One region of the Oceanisphaera sp. genome, then DNA from elsewhere that is predicted to be linked to it. Evidence: predicted binding sites of a transcription regulator. Region 1 holds the regulator's gene; the other holds the start of a gene.
The links. Region 1 encodes MetJ, which represses methionine synthesis genes. Its sites were predicted from a motif close to AGANNTCTAGANNTCT; they were not measured.

Region 1 (9,657 bases):
ATGGAATCGTGAATGTGAGCGGATATTTGGTTGGAGTTTTGATGAAGTAAGGCAAAGCTCTGATCCCATTAGCTTGTTCTATCCAGATCCAAAAGAACAACAGAACGTAAAAAGAATATTTAAAGAACACAGTAGCTCTCGGTTTCAAGAGTGGCACCCAAGTAATCGAGCGGGCGATAAGCTGACGGTGTTATGGGCCAATATCATGTTATTAAACAACGATATGCTGTATGTCGGTCATGATATTAGTGAACAAAAAGAAATTAATCGTCGACAGCGTCTAGCGGCCAGTGTGTTTGAGTCAAGTTATAATGGCATTATGATCATTGATCTTGACCATAAGATTACCCATATCAACCCGGCATACACTCGTATTACGGGCTATTCACTTGCAGAGTCTGTTGGACGCCTTCCTGATTTTTTAAAACATAGCCACTTTGATAATGCGCTTTATGAAGAGCTATGCCTGCATTTTAAACATTATGATCATTGGCAAAGTGAGTTATCTGGCCGACGGAAAAACGGTGAAAGCTATGCCTTGTTATTAGCTATTTCTAAGGTGAAAGATGAGTATGATCAGCCACTTAATTATGTCGCTGTGTTCTCTGATATTACCTACTTAAAAAACCATGAAGCCGAATTGCGACACCAAGCTTGCCATGATGCATTAACTGGGGTCCCTAATCGATTATTGTTTGGTGAGCTCTTAGAGCAAGCGATTTCATCCGCGGAGCGTTATCAGGGGCAATTGGCGGTGTGTTATCTTGATTTAGATGGTTTTAAGTTAGTGAATGATAACTTAGGGCATGCTGCAGGGGATCGGTTATTGATTGAGGTTAGCCGTCGTTTAGGCGGAGTGACCCGTAATTGCGATGCCATGGCACGCTTAGGTGGAGATGAGTTTGCGCTTTTATTTACCGAGTTACATAGCAGTTTAGAATGCGATGAAATATTAACACGGGTACAGGCGATCATTAATCAGCCATTTACGTTAGAAGGTCAAACGGTTCAGATTTCTGCCAGTATTGGGGTGGCACTATACCCACAAGATGCAAGCGAAGCTGAGTTGCTGCTGCGTTATGCTGACCAAGCTATGTATCAAGCTAAGCGACTGGGTAAACATACCCACGTATTTTTTGATGCCAAACTGCACCTACAAGAACAAGATCGCAAGCAACAATTAGCACAGCTTACAAGTGCTTTTCGCCAAGGTGAACTGCTGCTTTATTATCAACCTACCATTGATCTTTTTAATCGCCAAGTCATGGGGCTTGAAGCTTTGTTGCGTTGGCGCGATCCTAATCGTGGCTTGTTGGTGCCCTCTGAGTTTTTGTCCATTGCGGTGGGCACGAGTTTAGAGTTTGAGCTGGGCATGTGGGTCGTTGAGCAAGTGCTCAGCCAAATGACCATTTGGAGTCAACAAGGGTGGTCATTTAAAGTGAGTTTTAATGTGAGCCGTGGCCAACTGATGCATAGCAATTTTAGTGAGGAGTTAAGTTGCTTATTGGCTAAATACCCACTGGTGTTGCCCTCGTTATTAGAGATGGAGTTTCAAGAGTGTGCCGTGTCGGCAGACATTAATGCGGGCGTGGCCGTGTTACAAGCTTGCCGTAAGTTAGGCATTTGCATGTCGTTAGATAACTTTGGCACTGGGTATTCATCGTTAAGTCATCTAAATCAGTTGCCGGTCAATATGCTTAAAATAGACCGCCGCTTTATTAACGATCTGCTCTCTAATGCCCATGATGTCAGTATGGTTGAAAGCGTTATTCAATTAGCATCAGCGTTAAAAATGACGGTAACAGCAAAAGGGGTGGAGTTAGTAGAGCAGGGGACTCGCTTGCAGCAGTTGGGGTGTCGATATGTACAAGGATATGGTATTGCTCAGCCGCTCCCCCCAGAGCATATATTAGACTGGCTTGCCCAATGGAATCGTGAACAAGACAATGCCGCTAATAAAAAAGAGTGAGCGTAAGCCCACCCTTTTTTATCGGTATTAGCTGCGTATTACAGCTGTGGCCCTGCGGCTACCAATGCTTTACCTTCTGGGGTATCAGTAAACTTATCGAAGTTCTCAACAAAGAGCTGCGCTAAGTTTGTTGCTTTATCATCCCATTGGCTGGGGTCAGCGTAGGTATTACGTGGGTCTAAAATAGAGGTGTCTTCTACACCGGCCAAGTGAGTGGGTACGGCGACATTAAAGTAAGGCAGTTCTACAAACTCAGCGTCTTCAATAGAGCCATCTAAAATAGCATTAATAATGGCACGAGTAGCTTTAATAGAAATACGTTTGCCAGTGCCGTTCCAACCGGTATTTACTAAATAGGCCTGAGCACCGACCGCATCCATACGCTTCGCCAGCACTTCTGCATACTGAGTGGGGTGCAAGCTTAAGAAAGCGGCACCAAAACAGCTAGAAAAAGTAGGAGTAGGTTCGGTAATGCCACGCTCGGTACCGGCTAGCTTTGCTGTAAAGCCAGATAAGAAGTGATACTGAGCCTGCTCACGAGTGAGTTTGCTCACCGGCGGTAACACACCAAAGGCATCGGCGGTTAAGAAAATAACTTTTTTAGCGTGGCCTGCTTTAGAAACGGGCTTAACGATATTATCAATATGATAAATGGGGTAAGAAACACGGGTGTTCTCGGTTTTACTGCCATCGTCAAAATCTACGGTGCCATCGGCTAAAACCGTTACGTTTTCTAGTAGAGCGTCACGACGAATAGCGGCGTAAATCTCGGGCTCATTTTCTTTACTCAGCTTGATGGTTTTGGCATAACAGCCGCCTTCAAAGTTAAACACCCCATCGTCATCCCAACCATGCTCGTCATCACCAATAAGGGCGCGATTAGGGTCGGTTGACAGCGTGGTTTTGCCGGTACCCGATAGGCCAAAGAATACGGCTACATCGCCGTTTTTGCCCACGTTGGCAGAGCAGTGCATAGACGCAATACCTTTTAGTGGCAATAGGTAGTTCATCATAGAGAACATGCCTTTTTTCATCTCGCCGCCATACCAGGTACCACCAATAAGCTGAATACGCTCGGTGAGGTTAAATGCGACAAAGTTTTCGCTGTTTAGGCCTTGTTCTTTCCAGTTAGGATTGGTGCACTTAGCACCGTTCATCACCACAAAGTCAGGAACAAAGTTGGCTAGCTCTTCTTCATTAGGGCGCACAAACATGTTTTTCACAAAGTGCGCTTGCCATGCCACCTCGGTAATAAAACGCACTGCTAATCGAGTATCAGGGTTAGCGCCGCAAAAGGTATCAATCACAAATAAACGCTTACCAGATAACTGCTCTGTTACCACGCCTTTTAGCGCCGTCCAAGTATCTTGGCTCATTGGCTTATTGTCGTTTTTACCTTGGTCTGCCCACCACACAGTGTCACGAGTAATGTCGTCACGTACTATGTATTTATCTTTGGGTGAGCGGCCAGTAAAAATACCGGTATCAACGGCAACGGCACCCAGACTGGTTTCGACCCCTTTTTCATAGCCGGTTAAATCAGCTTGAGTTTCTTCAATAAATAGCTGTTCGTAAGAAGGGTTATGCAGGATTTCACTGGCATTGTGAATTCCATATTCAGAAAGGCCGAGCTGCTGTGCCTTGGACGTCATTGTTATCTCCAAAAAGAGCGGAATGGTTACGCATAGATATCACTATGATGTGTTACGCAAGACTAGCAGCAAAGCAGATTTATTTAGGGGATCAAGGTCAAAATTTGGCGTTTTACATAGGTAATTAATATAAAAAGGGGCACAAACCCCCTTGGTATTGTCAACAATATTAGTGAATGGTCGGTGGTGCTTTAAAGAGAGTTTGCAGGTCAGCTAGATTAAAGTGGTAGTGCTGGCCACAATAATCGCAGTTCATCTCGATTTTTCCCTCTTCTGTGACCACATCAGTTGCCTCTGCTTCGCCTAATTGTAGCAAGGCTTGTTCACATTTTTCACGAGAGCAAGAGCAGAGAAAGCTCACTGGTTGTGGATCAAATACCCGCACAGAATCTTGATGGTAGAGTCGATATAAAATTTCATGGGCTTCTAGGCTGAGTAGCTCTTGTGCTTTAATAGTGTGAGTCAGCGCTTCTAAGTGCTCAAAGTCACCTTCTTGAACATTAGGCAACGCTTGTAGCAAAATGCCGGCACACTGAGGCTGCTCTAATTGTGGGTCGGTAAATAGCCAGATACGCGTCTTTAGCTGTTCAGACTGCGCAAAGTAGCTTTCTATACTTTTGCTAAGGGAGTCTTGCCCAAGCTCCACAATACCCTGGTAGCGCTCACCATCGTTTGGGGTAATTGTAATGGCTAAATAGCCCTTACCCATTAGTTCGGCCAAATTATCGGTGTCAGGAATGTCTCCTTCCCAACGTGCTATGCCGCGTAATTGCTGGGCATTATCGCCGTTCACTACAACTAAAGAGACGGGGCCGTCTCCTTGTAGTTGTACGTTAATGTGGCCTTCAAACTTGAGGGTCGCTGTTAGCAGGCTAGTGGCTGTTAATAACTCACCAAGTAGCCGTTGCACGGGAGCGGGGTAATGTTGAGATGCCAGCACCTGTTGATAACTTTGTTGCAGCTGAACTAGTTCGCCGCGCACTTCATAGTTGTCAAACAAGTAGCGGTGCAGTGTGTCTATTGGTTGAGTCATAAAATCCTGTCTCGGCCTAGGGCGCTTGGTTTAAAACTAAAAAATCGTAATGTGATTATATATTCAATATGGGGGCGAGATCCTGACTAACAAGGGTTTTTGCGCTATACGCCTCACGTTCAATTAACGCACGGCTTGGTTGCGGGCATTAGCTGACGGCTTACCGCTCCCAAGGGGTTATTCTTGCCCATGTTTAATTTTAAGCAAAGAGCGTCGTTCTTTTTTGTCGGGTTTACGCTGTGGGCTGGGCGCAAATAGGCTATTGAGCTTACGTGCTTCGGCATTTTGCTCGCGTTTTTTAAGGCTATCTGGAGTTTCTTCATATAATAGTTGTGCTTGTTCGGCTTTGCCTCTGTGCTCAGACAGCTTCAGTACTTGCACTTCTTTTTCATCGTGCCCCTGGCGCAAACGAACAAGAGCGCCCACTTCTATTACTTTGCTAGGCTTACTACGTTGGCCATTATAATGCACTTTTCCACCATCAATCATGGTGCGCGCTAGGCTACGTGTTTTATAAAAGCGCGCCGCCCATAACCATTTATCTAGACGAACGCTACAAGTGGCTTCCTTCATTTGTTTCACTCTTTAATCAGGGACCATTATAAGCGGATAATAGCAGATGCTAAAGCGTGAGGCTTACGTCAAGCTGACATAATAGTGGACTAACATGCTAATCGGTGCAGACGTTGCGGCTCAGTTGCGATAATCTTTGACTAAGCTGAGCCAACAATGGAACAGAAAGATGGCAGACAATAAGCAAAAACCTCAAATACTACATACAGAACTGGTGGCAGAGAGTCGATTGTTTAAGATTGAATCACTACATCTTAAGTTTAGTAATAATGTAGAGCGGGTTTACGAGCGAATGCGTAATAGCGGGCGTGGCGCTGTTATGCTGGTACCCATGCTGGATGAAAAGACTATCTTATTGATCCGAGAGTACTCCGCAGGTAGCCACAGCTATGAGTTAGGTTTTCCTAAGGGATTAATCGACCCAGGTGAAACCGCCATGGAGGCGGGCAATAGAGAGCTTATGGAAGAAGTCGGCTATGGCGCGAGACAGCTCACACATTTAAAACAAGTGAGCCTAGCACCTGGCTATTTTGGTAGTCGAATGGATATCTTATTGGCGCGAGATCTGTATCCTGAACAAAGAGAGGGGGACGAGCCTGAGCCACTTGAAGTAGTACCTTGGCCACTGGATAGTATCGATCAGTTGATGGCCCAGCCCGATTTCAGTGAAGCGCGCAGTATTTGTGGGTTGTTTTTGCTGCAAGACTGGCTCGATAAAAAGGAGTAAGCATGGATATCTCTGCCTTGTTACCTAAGGTTATCGCCGCAGCTCGAGAGTCTGGCGGTATTATTTTAGCCTTGTATAACACAGGGCAATATGAAGCTGAAAATAAAGACGACGATAGCCCTGTGACCAGTGCCGACCTAGCGGCACATGATTACTTAAAAGTGGCGCTTCAAGAGATTGCCGATATTCCCGTGTTATCGGAAGAAGGCTGCGATGTATTATTAACTGAACGCAGTAGTTGGCCCCAGTATTGGCTGGTGGATCCGTTAGACGGTACTCAGGAATTTATTGCCGGTAGCGGTGATTTCTCTACTATGATCGCCTTAATTGATCACGGAAAGCCTGTGTTAGGTGTGGTGTATGGGCCAGTTAACGACTTGCTTTATTATGCCGTGTCGGGGCAAGGTGCTTTTAAAGAAGCTAATGGTGAAACTCACGCTATTTTTGCCAGCCATTATGATGCGCATCAGCCACCGAATCAGCTGCGCATTACGGTAAGCCGCCGCCAAAATGTGGATTGGGTGCGAGCCTGTTTAACCACAGAGTTAGACTATAGCTTGGTGCCTTTGGGTTCTAGTTCGTTAAAGTCGTGTTTGGTAGCGGAGGGCGGTGCGGATATTTATATGCGCATTGGGCCAACCGGCGAATGGGATACGGGCGCTACTCAGTGCATAGTGGAAGAAGCAGGGGGGCGGATTGTAGATTTATATTTAGCGCCGCTGAGCTATAACCGCCGCCATACGCTGATTAACCCCAATTTTATTACCATGGGCGATGCGTCTTTGCCTTGGGCTGATATTTTGGTTGACCCAGAAGGCCATGGCCAGCAGACAAAGCCGTAAGCGGTCAGCTTTAAGCTGGCCAGATTTGCGCTAAACAGGCAGTTTGGTTTGGGTGTTTTTCTTTAACTGACAGCTTAAGGCTGAGAGCTTTCAGCTGTCAGTTGCGCGGTTTATTCGTCGTCGGCTATTTCAAAATCTTCTATTTCAATTCCAAGCTCGGCCATGATCTTGCGCGCATGAGCGGGAATTTGATCTTGCATATCTTTACGTAAATCTTCGTCTTGTGGCAGCGGTTGTCCGGTATATGCGTGCAAAAATGCTTCACACAGCAGCTCGCTGTTAGTGGCATGGCGCAGGTTATTTACCTGACGGCGAGTACGCTCGTCCGTTAATATTTTTAATACCTTGAGCGGTATGGAGACGGTAATTTTTTTTACTTGCTCGCTTTTCTTGCCGTGCTCGGCATAAGGGCTGATATAATCGCCGTTCCATTTCGTTTTCATCATTTACCCGCATCAAGGTTAAAAAATTCGAGCAAGATTGTAACCCCTACATTCTATATTGGCAATCCAACAGCTAAGAGGTTTGGACGTCTGGGTGGCTTGACGGCTTGTGTGGGCTGGGTTACTGTCACACTAGATAATTTTATACAATAAGGGTCGACAGACCCGGATGCTGTTTAGTGGGCAAAGGAGCAAATATGCCAGATTACCAGACTCAAACTCATGCCGTTCGTACCGGTATTGATACCGACACTCAACACGGCGCCGTTACGCCGCCTATTTATTTTAGTAGTACTTTCTCGTTTGCCGATTTTGATAAGCAGCGTCGTTTTGATTATGCCCGCTCGGGTAACCCTACTCGCCAAACCTTAATTGATGCCCTAACGCTACTTGAAAAAGGCGCGGGTGGCGCAGTGACCGCTAATGGCACTGGCACTATTAACCTAATTGTTACCTCTCAGCTGAATGCTGGTGATTTGCTGATTGCTCCGCACGACTGTTATGGCGGCACCCATCGTCTGTTTAATGCCTTTGCCAAAAAAGGCCACTTTAATGTGGAATACGTCGATCAAACGGACGAGACTGCGGTAGCCGCCGCCATGGCGAAAAAGCCAAAAATGCTATGGATTGAAACGCCCTCTAACCCTTTATTACGGGTGGCGGATATTGCTGCATTATGTGCCGCGGCCAAAGAAGTGGGCGCGTTAAGTGTGGTTGATAACACCTTTTTATCTCCCGTATTACAGCAGCCCCTGACCTTGGGTGCCGATTTAGTGGTGCATTCCACCACCAAGTATATTAATGGTCATTCCGATGCTTTGGGTGGCGCCTTAGTGGCCGCTGATGCTGAGCTTGCCGAAGAGCTGCGCTGGTGGGCCAACTGTTTAGGGGTTACAGGACCTGCGTTTGATAACTATCAAACCCTACGAGGCTTACGTACCTTAGGGGTGCGCATGCGCCAGCACTGTGAAAATGCCGATGCACTTTTAACTTATTTACAACAGCAGCCAGCCGTCAAAGCGGTGTATCACCCCAGCCTGCCTGATAGCCCAGGCCACGAGATAGCTGCACGTCAGCAGTCTGGCTTTGGTGCCATGCTGAGCTTTGAGCTAGACACAGATGATGCCGGTATGCGGGCGTTTTTGGCTGAACTACGATTATTTTGCTTAGCCGAATCGCTAGGTGGCGTAGAAAGTCTCATTGCTCATCCGGCGACCATGACTCATGCCGCTATGCCAGAGGCAGATCGTCTTGCTGCGGGCATTACTAATCAATTATTGCGTGTGTCTGTGGGCATTGAAGATGTTCGCGACTTGATCGCCGATTTTGACCAAGCATTTAAGGTGTTAAATACGTAATGGTTCAGTATCAAGGTGAGGCTGTAGCGACACCAAGTCCGACACTCAAGCCAACACTACGTCCGGTGCATAAATTTGGTGGTAGTAGTTTAGCGGATGCGTCCGGCTTTCACCGAGTGGCTAACATTATTGCACAGCTGCCAACGCCGGGCTGTTTGGTGGTGGTGTCGGCATCGGGTAAAACCACCAATCAATTAATTGAGCTACTCAATTTATTTATCAGTGGTGATAGCGCTGCGGCCACGGCATTAGAGGGGATCTACAATTTTCAGCAACAGCTGATTATTAATACTCTTGATGATGAGCAGTCGCCGTTACTCGCGCAATTAGATGACGACATTCATCTTATTGCTACTGTGCTAGAAGAGCAGCAGCTAGATAAATACCAGCAACACTTTATTCAGGCATTTGGTGAAGTGTGGTCGTCACGCTTATTGGCGCAACTATTACTTAACCAAGGCATAGCGGCGGCCAGTGTGGATGCCCGCCGTTTTTTACGCGTGAGTGGTTCACCTGTGCAAGTAGATGAGGACTATTCTCGTCAACAGTTGCAGCCTATTTTGGCCGCGCAGGGGGAGCAAGTACTGGTTGTTACAGGCTTTATTGGTGCTGATGCGCAACAGAGAAGCTGTTTATTAGGGCGCAATGGCTCTGACTTTAGTGCCACCTTACTGGCCGAGCTTGCCGGTAGTAGCGAGACCACCATTTGGAGTGATGTGCCCGGTGTATCTAGTGCCGATCCGCGACGTGTGCAAGGCACTCAGTTGCTGGCTCGGCTGTCTTTATCGGAGGCGGCGGAGCTGGCACGCTTAGGCTCACCGATTTTACACAGTCGCACCTTAGGGCCTGTGGCCAATAGTCAGCAGCAATTAACCTTGCGCAGCAGTTATCATCCCCATGATGGTCATACTCGCATTTTACGCCAACACCCTCGTGAACCCGGGGCGCGCATTGTGACCTGTGTTGATGATGCCGTATTAATTGAAATGACCATTTCTAGTGGTTATCACGACAAAGTTGATGCATTAACTGAGTGGTTAACCCGCCGCGAGCTGGCTCC
Region 2 (9,657 bases), on a different contig from region 1:
AACATTTACCGCAAAAAGTGCACTGCGACTTTATTGGCACCAGCTTTGGCGCCAGCCCATCACTGCTCTCTTTTTGGCAAGATAACCACTTTAACGCACTGCGCTTAGGCCAAAATCGCGACGGCGTAAGCGGCTTGCATGCCATTATGATGCTAAGACCTTGCTCAATTGCAGCCCAGCAGGTATTGCCGCTTTGGCAGGGGCAATTTAGTGCTAACTTACAAGCCTATCGCCAAGGTATATGGCCCAAGGATCTCACCGCTATTTATCAGCAACTCAGCTTAGTGCCCGCCGCTCACTCTGCCAAACTAGATAGTTTAATTGCTCATGACTTTGCGTTTTTTCACCGAGATTTAGTCTGTGATCAGCCAGCCCTATTACGTTTTGTTCAAAGCCAAGCCCGACCCGACACATTAACAATTAAGCAACAAGAAATATTAGCCGCATTAATTACCCCAGGCGCTAGCCCTCGCCTAGTGGCGGCGCAATATAGCCTCTCTGGTTACAAGGCAGCCACGCAACAAGCTCGTAACATAATAAAACATTTCTTTAAAGCTTCATCTGAATCATAATTTACTTGTTATTTACATATAAAATCGGCTAGGCTAACAGCGTAAAACACGTATCACTTAATACTAGTTTTGTTAGGAGTATGGCATATGGAATGGCTGACTAATGCGTTAACCTCCATTAATGGAGTAGTTTGGGGAGTCCCTATGTTGGTGGGTATTTTGGGCTTAGGGCTCTACCTACAACTGGGTATGGGGCTAATGCCTATTCGCAAACTAGGTACTGGTTTTAAATTATTATTTAGTAAAGTTGATGCTGGAAAAGGCGAAATATCTCCTTTTAATGCACTCATGACCTCGCTGGCGGCCACCATAGGTACCGGTAATATTGCAGGGGTGGCCACCGCCATTTTCTTAGGCGGCCCGGGGGCCTTGTTTTGGATGTGGATGACGGCCTTAGTTGGCATGGCCACTAAATATGCCGAAGCCGTCTGTGCGGTTAACTTTCGTGAAACAGACGAAAAGGGCAACCACGTAGGTGGCCCTATGTACTACATCAAAAATGGCCTGAGCAAAAAGTGGGCTTGGTTAGGGGTTGCCTTTGCACTCTTTGGCGGTATTGCCGGCTTTGGTATTGGTAATACCGTGCAGGCTAACTCAGTAGCCGACGCACTAGAATCCTCTTTTGGTTTCTCACATGGTGTCACCGGCTTGGTGTTAATGGTGTTAGTTGGCTTGGTATTAATTGGCGGTATTCGTTGGATCTCCGAGGTGGCAGGCAAATTAGTTCCTTTAATGACGGTCGCCTATTTTGTATCAGGTATTGTGGTGCTGGGAATGAACGCGCCTGAGTTACCTGGTGCGTTGGCCTTAATCTTTGAACATGCCTTTACGCCCATTGCTGCACAAGGTGGCTTTGCCGGTGCTGCGGTATGGATGGCAATTCGCTTTGGTGTGGCACGCGGGGTTTTCTCCAATGAGGCCGGCCTTGGGAGTGCACCTATCGCTCACGCCGCCGCCAAAACTGACAACCCAGTACGTCAAGGCTTAATTGCCATGTTAGGTACCTTTATTGACACCATAGTAGTGTGTTCTATTACCGGTTTGGCAATTGTGGTTACCGGCAGCTGGAGCAGTGGAGAAACAGGCGCCTCGTTAACTGCCTTGGCCTTTTCTATGGCCATTCCAGGGGGCGAGTATATTGTGTCATTGGCATTAGCTGTATTTGCCTTTACCACAATTTTGGGATGGAGTTTCTACGGTGAGAAATGTGTGCAGTTTTTATTTGGTGTTAAAGCCATAGTGCCCTTTCGTATTGCTTGGGTATTGGCATTGCCGATTGGTGCGACTCAGTCGCTAGAGTTTATCTGGCTGTTAGCAGACACCCTTAACGCCATGATGGCCATTCCTAACTTGATTGCACTGGCCTTATTAAGCCCTGTGGTGTTTCGCTTAACCAAAGAGTACTTTGCCAAGCAAGCACAAGCAAAATCGTAACACCGCAATGTAAGCGCGACTAAGTAACACACTAAATAAAGGGGAGCAGCTTAGGCTGCTCCCCTTTTTGCGGCTCATTGTAAGTTAAGCCTGATATACTGGTAGCGTATTCAGTTTCTTACTAGGGGCCCGCATATATGTCTATTCAACCTCAATACCATCAAGATGCCATTCAAGCACTTTGTCTGCGTCACCCCCTACTTAATGAACTGATGGCGCTCACGCCGGTGAGCTGGTTTAACCCCGAACGCCAACCCACAGAGCAGGCCTTAGCCGCCGTAGGCTTAACCGCCGACGACGTGAGTGCCGCCAGTCGACGCTTAGCGCGTTTTGCCAGTTACTTTTGTGCCGCCTTTCCTGAAACGCGCCCCAGTCATGGCTTATTAGAATCCCCTGTGCAGGCCATTCCTGCTATGCAACACACCTTAAATACCCACTATCGGCACACCTTAACCGGAAAGCTATGGATAAAGCTTGATAATCAACTGCCTATTTCGGGATCCATTAAAGCCAGAGGCGGCATTTATGAAGTGTTACAACATGCGGAAAAACTGGCGCTAAAAGCTGGTTTGCTGAAACGCACCGATGATTATGCAACACTACACAGCGAGTCATTTAAGGCGTTTTTTAGCCAATATAGTATTGCTGTTGGCTCTACCGGCAACCTGGGATTATCCATTGGCATGATAGGCGCCAAGCTTGGCTTTAAGACCAGCGTGCATATGTCTGCGGATGCCCGCCAATGGAAAAAAGATCAGCTGCGCGCCCATGGGGTAACCGTAGTGGAGTATGAAAGCGATTATTCGGTGGCCGTGGCACAAGGCCGCGCCCAAGCCAAACGCGATCCTCACTGCCATTTTGTGGATGATGAAAATTCAGTACAGCTCTTTTTAGGCTATGCGGTGGCCGGTGAGCGTTTAAAAGCACAGCTAATAGAGCAAGGCATAAAGGTAGACCGCGACAACCCACTATTTGTATACCTGCCCTGTGGCGTAGGCGGTGGCCCGGGTGGCGTGGCTTTTGGTTTAAAACTGGCCTTTGGTGATGCGCTGCACTGTGTGTTTGCTGAGCCCACCCACTCCCCTTGTATGTTACTGGGTGTATATACGGGGTTGCATGAGCAAATTTCGGTACAAGATATCGGCCTAGATAATATTACCACCGCCGATGGCTTAGCAGTAGGTCGTGCTTCTGGCTTTGTCGGGCGTGCTATGTCGCCTATGTTAGATGGCTTTTATACCCTCACCGATAATGACATCTTGACCCTGCTGGGTCAGTTAAATCAGCAAGAAGACATTCAATTAGAGCCCTCTGCTTTAGCCGGCATGGCCGGTCCGTGGCGAGTGATTCAAGATCAAGCTTATTTGCAACGGGTAAATTTAACCGCTGAACGCTTAGCCAATGCTCATCATTTAGTGTGGGCCACCGGCGGCGGCATGGTGCCAGAGGCAGAAATGCAACAATACTTAGCCCAAGCGGCAAACATTATGAAGGGATGAAGGGCGAAGAGGAAAACACTCAACCTACAGAGAACGGCTCTGTAGGTTGAGTGTTTTCCTCTTGCCTCCTTACTTCACGCTTCACATTCACTTAATTACCAAAACCAGCCTTTATCTAAGTCATCTTTACACTGCCAATATTGATTAGCATAGCGCTTGGCGCGGGCATCGACTTTACGCGCTACTTTTAGTAACCAGCCCTTACGGTTGTGAGTGCCTCGGCGATAGCCGCCCCAACCATCGTGATAATTTAAATACTGACCATTGGCATCCCACTTAGACACGCCATTAATTTTACTGGTTTTGCTCATATACCAACCCATAAAATCCATGGCATCGTCAAAGTTACTGCGACTGGCCCAACCGTTACCGCTTTCACGCTGATAATCCGCCCAAGTCATTTTTTTTGCCTGCGCATAACCATAAGCATCTGAGGCGCGACCATAAGGAATAAACAAAAAGTAGCGCATGGGGGGCTGAGCATCATGCTTAAAACTGCTTTCTTGATACATCATCGCCATGGTGACATGCACAGGCGCTCCCCATTTTTCTCGGGCTTTTTTTGCCGATTTATACCAACTTTTATGCTCTTTAAAAATGGCACAAATATTTTCCGGGTTACGCGGCGGCGATGCGGCACAGCTGCTCAGTAACAAGATTGCCAGCAAGCAGGCAGAAATGTGTAGCGTTGGGGTCATGATGCTGACTCATTTAAGTAATCAATACCTTAAATAATGCCTCTTCATCGGCAAAACTTCTAGATGGCTCCCGTTTTAAAGGGCGAATATACGTTGTAATAGCTCCTCTAGATTATTCACAGCAAGCTGCTGCTTATATTAAAGGAAGCGTCTTAATGGCCGTTGTACTGCAAATTGATTTTACCTTTCCTACTCAGATGATGGGCGGCACCCTTACCCAAGGCGCACGCGAGCTCGCACATTCCATCAATCAAGAACCAGGATTTATATCTAAAATTTGGACTGAAAATACCCACACCGGCAAAGCGGGCGGCATTTATATATTCACAGACTCAACACAAGCCCAGCGCTACGCCACTATGCACAGCGAGCGTGTTGCCGCCATGGGAGCGACTGATATTCGGGCTCATATTTTTGATATTAATACTGAGCTAACCGATATTAACCATGGGCAGTATCAAAAGTAGCTTGTCGCCTCGCAGTAATACCAATCGCACTAAATAAGTAGTCAGCTTGTACTGCCTGTAAAAGCCGAACAAAGGGGCCACTCCACCGACACGCTGCGGACTAATGACATTCATCGTATCAGCCTACTGCGAACATTCACTGGATGTTCGTTAGGCTAATACGATTCATCACGGCGAGGCAGGCTCGCCCCATCTGGCTTCAACACATGACTTCCCTGTCATGTGATGGTCGGTGGCGTCGCTCCCTTTATCCGGCTCTAGACTGTATAGCCGCCTGTAGTTAGGGCTAGCTGACAGCTCCGAGCCTCAAAGGAGGTAACAGAGATCAGCTCCCACGACCATGAAATGCCATGGACGGCATTTAAATAATAGAACAAATGTTTAGTGTGATTGGTATAACAGGCGACGTGCCGACATGGTGAAAGCCAGCAAGGTTTCTTTATCACAAGTAAAAAAAAAAGCGCTCAACCAGTGAGCGCTTATATTGATGTTAACTTATCGCATGTTTAAGCCGATAATTCTTTTCTAATAATGGCAGCACCGGCACTCAGTGCATTTAACTTACCTCTGGCCACCTCACGAGACAAAGGTGCCATGCCACAGTTGGTACAGGGATAAAGCTTATCCGCATCAACAAACTGCAAGGCTTTACGTAGGGTGTCGGCCACTTCTTCTGGCGTTTCAATGCGGTTATCAGCCACATCAATGGCCCCTACCATCACCTTTTTACCGCGAATAAGCTCCAGTAAATCCATTGGCACATGAGAGTTGTGACATTCTAATGAAATAATATCAATTTTAGACTGCTGCAACTTAGGGAAAGCTTCTTCGTATTGTCGCCACTCAGAGCCCAAGGTCTTTTTCCAATCAGTATTGGCTTTAATGCCGTAGCCGTAGCAAATATGCACGGCGGTTTCACACTTAAGTCCTTCGATGGCACGCTCTAGGGTAGCAATCCCCCACGCATTCACGTCATCAAAAAACACATTAAACGCCGGCTCATCAAACTGAATAATGTCCACGCCCGCCGCTTCTAATTCTTTGGCTTCTTGATTAAGAATTTTGGCAAATTCCCAAGCCAGCTGTTCACGGCTGTGATAATGATCATCATACAAAGTATCTATCATGGTCATGGGGCCAGGCAATGCCCACTTAATCGGCTGGTCTGTTTGCTTGCGTAAAAACTTAGCATCTTCAACAAACACCGACTTTTGACGACTCACAGGCCCCACTACCGTTGGTACGCTCGCATCGTATCGATCACGAATCTTTACCGTTTTACGGTTTTCAAAATCAACCCCATTGAGGTGCTCAATAAAGGTGGTAACAAAGTGTTGGCGTGTTTGTTCACCGTCACTCACAATATCAATGCCAGCATTCGCTTGCTCTTGCAACGACACCCGCAGCGCATCTTGCTTACCGGCAATCAGTGCTTCACCTTCTAGCTTCCAAGGTGACCACAGTTTCTCTGGTTCTGCTAACCAAGACGGTTTAGGCAGGCTACCTGCCGTTGAAGTGGGTAATAATTTTGTCATTATAAATACCATTTAATCCAAATTAATTATACAGCGTAATTTGCTGACCATTTCTCAAGCGTCGCTAGATAGGGCTTAATAAAGTACTCTTCGGTAAATTTACCCTGCTTAATCGCTAGCTTACCGCGCTCTTCTCGGTCATAAACAATTTTTGTTAAAGAGTGATCTGGGTTATTAATGCTTGGTTTATAGCATTGGCCTGCTGGCGCATTAGCATTATAAATTTCGGGACGATAAATTTTTTGGAACGTTTCCATGGTACTAATATTACTGATCAGCTCAAGGTTAGTGTAATCGTTTAACAAGTCACCAAAAAAGTAAAAGGCCAAGGGCGCAACGCTATTTGCAGGCATAAAGTAACGTACATCTAAGCCCATTTTCTTGAAGTATTGTTCCGTTAAAGAAGACTCATTAGGCTGATACTCCACCCCTAATATAGGATGCTCATTTTCAGTTTTATGATAGGTCTTGTTATCCGATACACTTAAGCAAATGACCGGTGGTTTATTAAAGTTTTGTTTGTAACTATTTGAATCAACAAAGTATTTAAACATTTTGCCATGCAAGTCACCAAAGTCTTCAGGGATACTAAAATTGGCTTGGTTTTTATTATGCTCTAGCAACAACACACTAAAATCGTAATCGCGCACATAAGATGAAAAGTTATTGCCAACCATGCCTTCAATACGCTGATTGGTTTTATGATCAACAATGTAGGTTTTTAATATTTCTATGGTCGGAAAAGCATCGCCATTGCCCTCTACATCCATATCGACAGATACGATTTCTAACTCCACAGAGTAACGATCCCCTTTGGGGTTGTCCCACTGCGCCAAGGCATTAAACCGATTGTTAATGGTTCTTAGGGTATTGCGCAGGTTCTCTTGACGGCTTTCCCCTCTGGCCAAGTTGGCAAAGTTAGTGGTCGCGCGGCTGTTGTCTGACGGGTGATAGTTTTCATCAAAGGCAATGCTGCTGATCGTAAATTGAAAGTTGTTACTCATGGTATCGGTATCCCATCGGCTAAGGTTAAATCTAAATTTGTTGTGGCTCTTTCTGGGCTTGATGACCTTGATTAACGAGAAGTCCAGATGTCTAGAGCTAAGCTATGGGTATGTTATACCGCGCCCTTTACATGAACAAAAATGATTTAATTTCATCGATACATGAGTAATTCTCATTAATAGCCAGTTTTGTTATCCGCCAAGCACGATACGTAAACCAACGAGCGTCTGTTTTAAGGTAAGGCGTACAGCGTTACAGGTGCCGCTCCCCAAAAGGATAGGCGCTGCCTTTATTACCTAATGGTTTGCGCTAAAGTGACAAAGTCTTGCAAATAGCTAACTTGCTCCTCGCCCTTGCGTACGCCTAAAAAGATCTGTTTATTAATGCCACTTTCACCAAAGCGCAGGCTTCTAATGTTCATGGTGCTGGCAAACTCATCCACCAACCAGCCCGGCAAGGCACTCACCCCTCGACCCGCCGCCACCATTTGCAACATAATCTCTGTCGTTTCTATGGTCTTATGTTGCTTGACCGTGCACTTAGCCGGATTTAAAAACTGACTAAAAATATCTAAACGCTCGGGGTCTACAGGGTAGCTAAATAGCACCTCATCACTGAGTTGTTCAGGCATTACATGATCTTGCGCAGCTAAAGGGTGAGATGACGAGACCACCAGCCGGTGCTCATAATCAAACACGGGTATAAATATTAAATTTGGCTTATATAAGGGATCCGGTGTCACCAACATATCGATCTCATAGTTATGCAAAGCCCCCAGCCCCCCAAATTGAAACTCTTGCTTAACGTCAATATCAACACTGGGCCACTTCTCAAGATAGGGCTCAATGACTTTTAATAACCACTGATAACAAGGGTGACACTCCACGCCCACTCGTAATGATCCCATCTCACCTTTTGCCATTTGTGATAATAACAACTCGGTGTGCTTAAACTGCGGCAATACTCGATTAGCCAGCGTTAAAATTTGCTCACCGGCATGGGTCAGGCGCAAACTTCTGCCTTCTTTTTTCCATACCGGCGTCTTAAGTAAACCTTCTAATTTTTTAATGCTATGGCTTAATGCCGACTGAGATAAGTTTAGCGTTTCTGCCGCCTGCGTTAAGGTACCCTGCTCTTTTATTGCCGCCAATACTTCAAGATGAAACCGCTCTAACATCGCCACACTCGCTTTTTAATACTCAATACAATGAGTAATATTCATAACTAATATAATAACAGAGTATGGTTTTCATCATTTAAAAGCCATTCATGACGTCATGACTTACACATTCTTACGTTTAACACCAAACATGCGAATCATTTGATTCTAAAAAGCCAAACAAAAAGCAATATTTGATATTAATTCAGTTGGTTTTTAATACTTAATAGGTCATAGTAATAGCATCTTTTATTAAGGCCGTTAGCTAAACCAAGGGGTAACCGGCCATTAATATACCGCAAGCTCACCAGAGGCACCATTGAGCCACATGGAAAAACACCTCACTATTATCGACTTTTATCTCACCTTTTTTGGTCGCTTACGTCGGGCTGATTTAATGCTGCATGGCGAAATGAGTGTGGCAACTGCGTCTCGGGCCTTGTCTGAATATCGTGAGCAATTTCCTGATAGCATCAATTACGATGCTCGTTTAAAAACCTATTTTGCAGCCGATGACTTTGTACCCGCATTTAGCCACAGCGCACAAGATGCACTTAATGTGATCGCTCATGGAACCATAGAACGCTTTATCGTTGAGCTGCAAAAAGCCGATTTATCCACGCTGCCCACCTTGTCGAGTCACTTAGCTCTCAATCAAGCCCAAAGCCTTACCACTATTAGTCAAATAACCAAAGCACTCACCTTAGCCACCCCGCTTGATATTTATTATTACTCGGCCAGCTCTGAGTCTAAGGTACGGTGCGTCTATCCCTTGGCCATTTTTGAAGCCACAGGCACCTGGTATTTTCGCGGTTATGACGTAGATAAAGCCGACTTTCGAATATTTCGTTTTAGTCGCGTCTTATCAGCCAAGCAGGCCAAGCTTAGTGTTGTAGTACCCCCCGATAACGACTGGCAGCAATACGTGACCCTAACGCTGATGCCGCATCCTAAGCACTCTCATCCAGCAGCGCTAAAAATGGATTTAGGTTTGGTTGATAAACCCGTGTGCAATATCAGCACGCGCAAAGCATTAGCCGGATTTTCACTGCGATCTTTGCGAGTAGATGCTTCCTTACAGGGGGTGTTATCGCCGATAGAATATCCGCTTTATCTGGCTAATCGCCATGAATTATTAACCCTAGCGTCTATGGCCATAGCGCCTGGCTTTAATGCCACTTAACAACAAATACATACACTATCGGCCAGCGGTTGCAGCTACTACCAGTCTGATATTTGTCTTCGCTTATCACTGACGGCTATTGCTGTTTTATCCCGCTCTCGAGCT

Region 2: the regulator MetJ is predicted to act here: its motif matches at 7,287-7,302, upstream of ACTHY5_RS01270 (DUF1852 domain-containing protein).

The regions. Positions count from the first base shown of each region.
Region 1 is NZ_JBQDEX010000014.1:1,424-11,080, reverse strand. Features, by position in the region: gene ACTHY5_RS02490 (EAL domain-containing protein) at 1-1,969, shown strand, start outside; gene pckA (phosphoenolpyruvate carboxykinase (ATP)) at 2,008-3,621, opposite strand; gene hslO (Hsp33 family molecular chaperone HslO) at 3,791-4,654, opposite strand; gene hslR (ribosome-associated heat shock protein Hsp15) at 4,832-5,227, opposite strand; gene nudE (ADP compounds hydrolase NudE) at 5,397-5,954, shown strand; gene cysQ (3'(2'),5'-bisphosphate nucleotidase CysQ) at 5,957-6,796, shown strand; gene metJ (met regulon transcriptional regulator MetJ) at 6,907-7,239, opposite strand; gene metB (cystathionine gamma-synthase) at 7,437-8,597, shown strand; gene metL (bifunctional aspartate kinase/homoserine dehydrogenase II) at 8,597-9,657, shown strand, end outside.
Region 2 is NZ_JBQDEX010000006.1:16,734-26,390, reverse strand. Features, by position in the region: gene ACTHY5_RS01300 (tRNA(Met) cytidine acetyltransferase TmcA) at 1-572, shown strand, start outside; gene ACTHY5_RS01295 (alanine/glycine:cation symporter family protein) at 660-2,006, shown strand; gene ACTHY5_RS01290 (D-serine ammonia-lyase) at 2,144-3,505, shown strand; gene ACTHY5_RS01285 (transglycosylase SLT domain-containing protein) at 3,601-4,203, opposite strand; gene ACTHY5_RS01280 (monooxygenase) at 4,359-4,670, shown strand; gene ACTHY5_RS01275 (methionine synthase) at 5,177-6,205, opposite strand; gene ACTHY5_RS01270 (DUF1852 domain-containing protein) at 6,232-7,209, opposite strand; gene ACTHY5_RS01265 (LysR family transcriptional regulator) at 7,503-8,387, opposite strand; gene ACTHY5_RS01260 (helix-turn-helix transcriptional regulator) at 8,698-9,552, shown strand.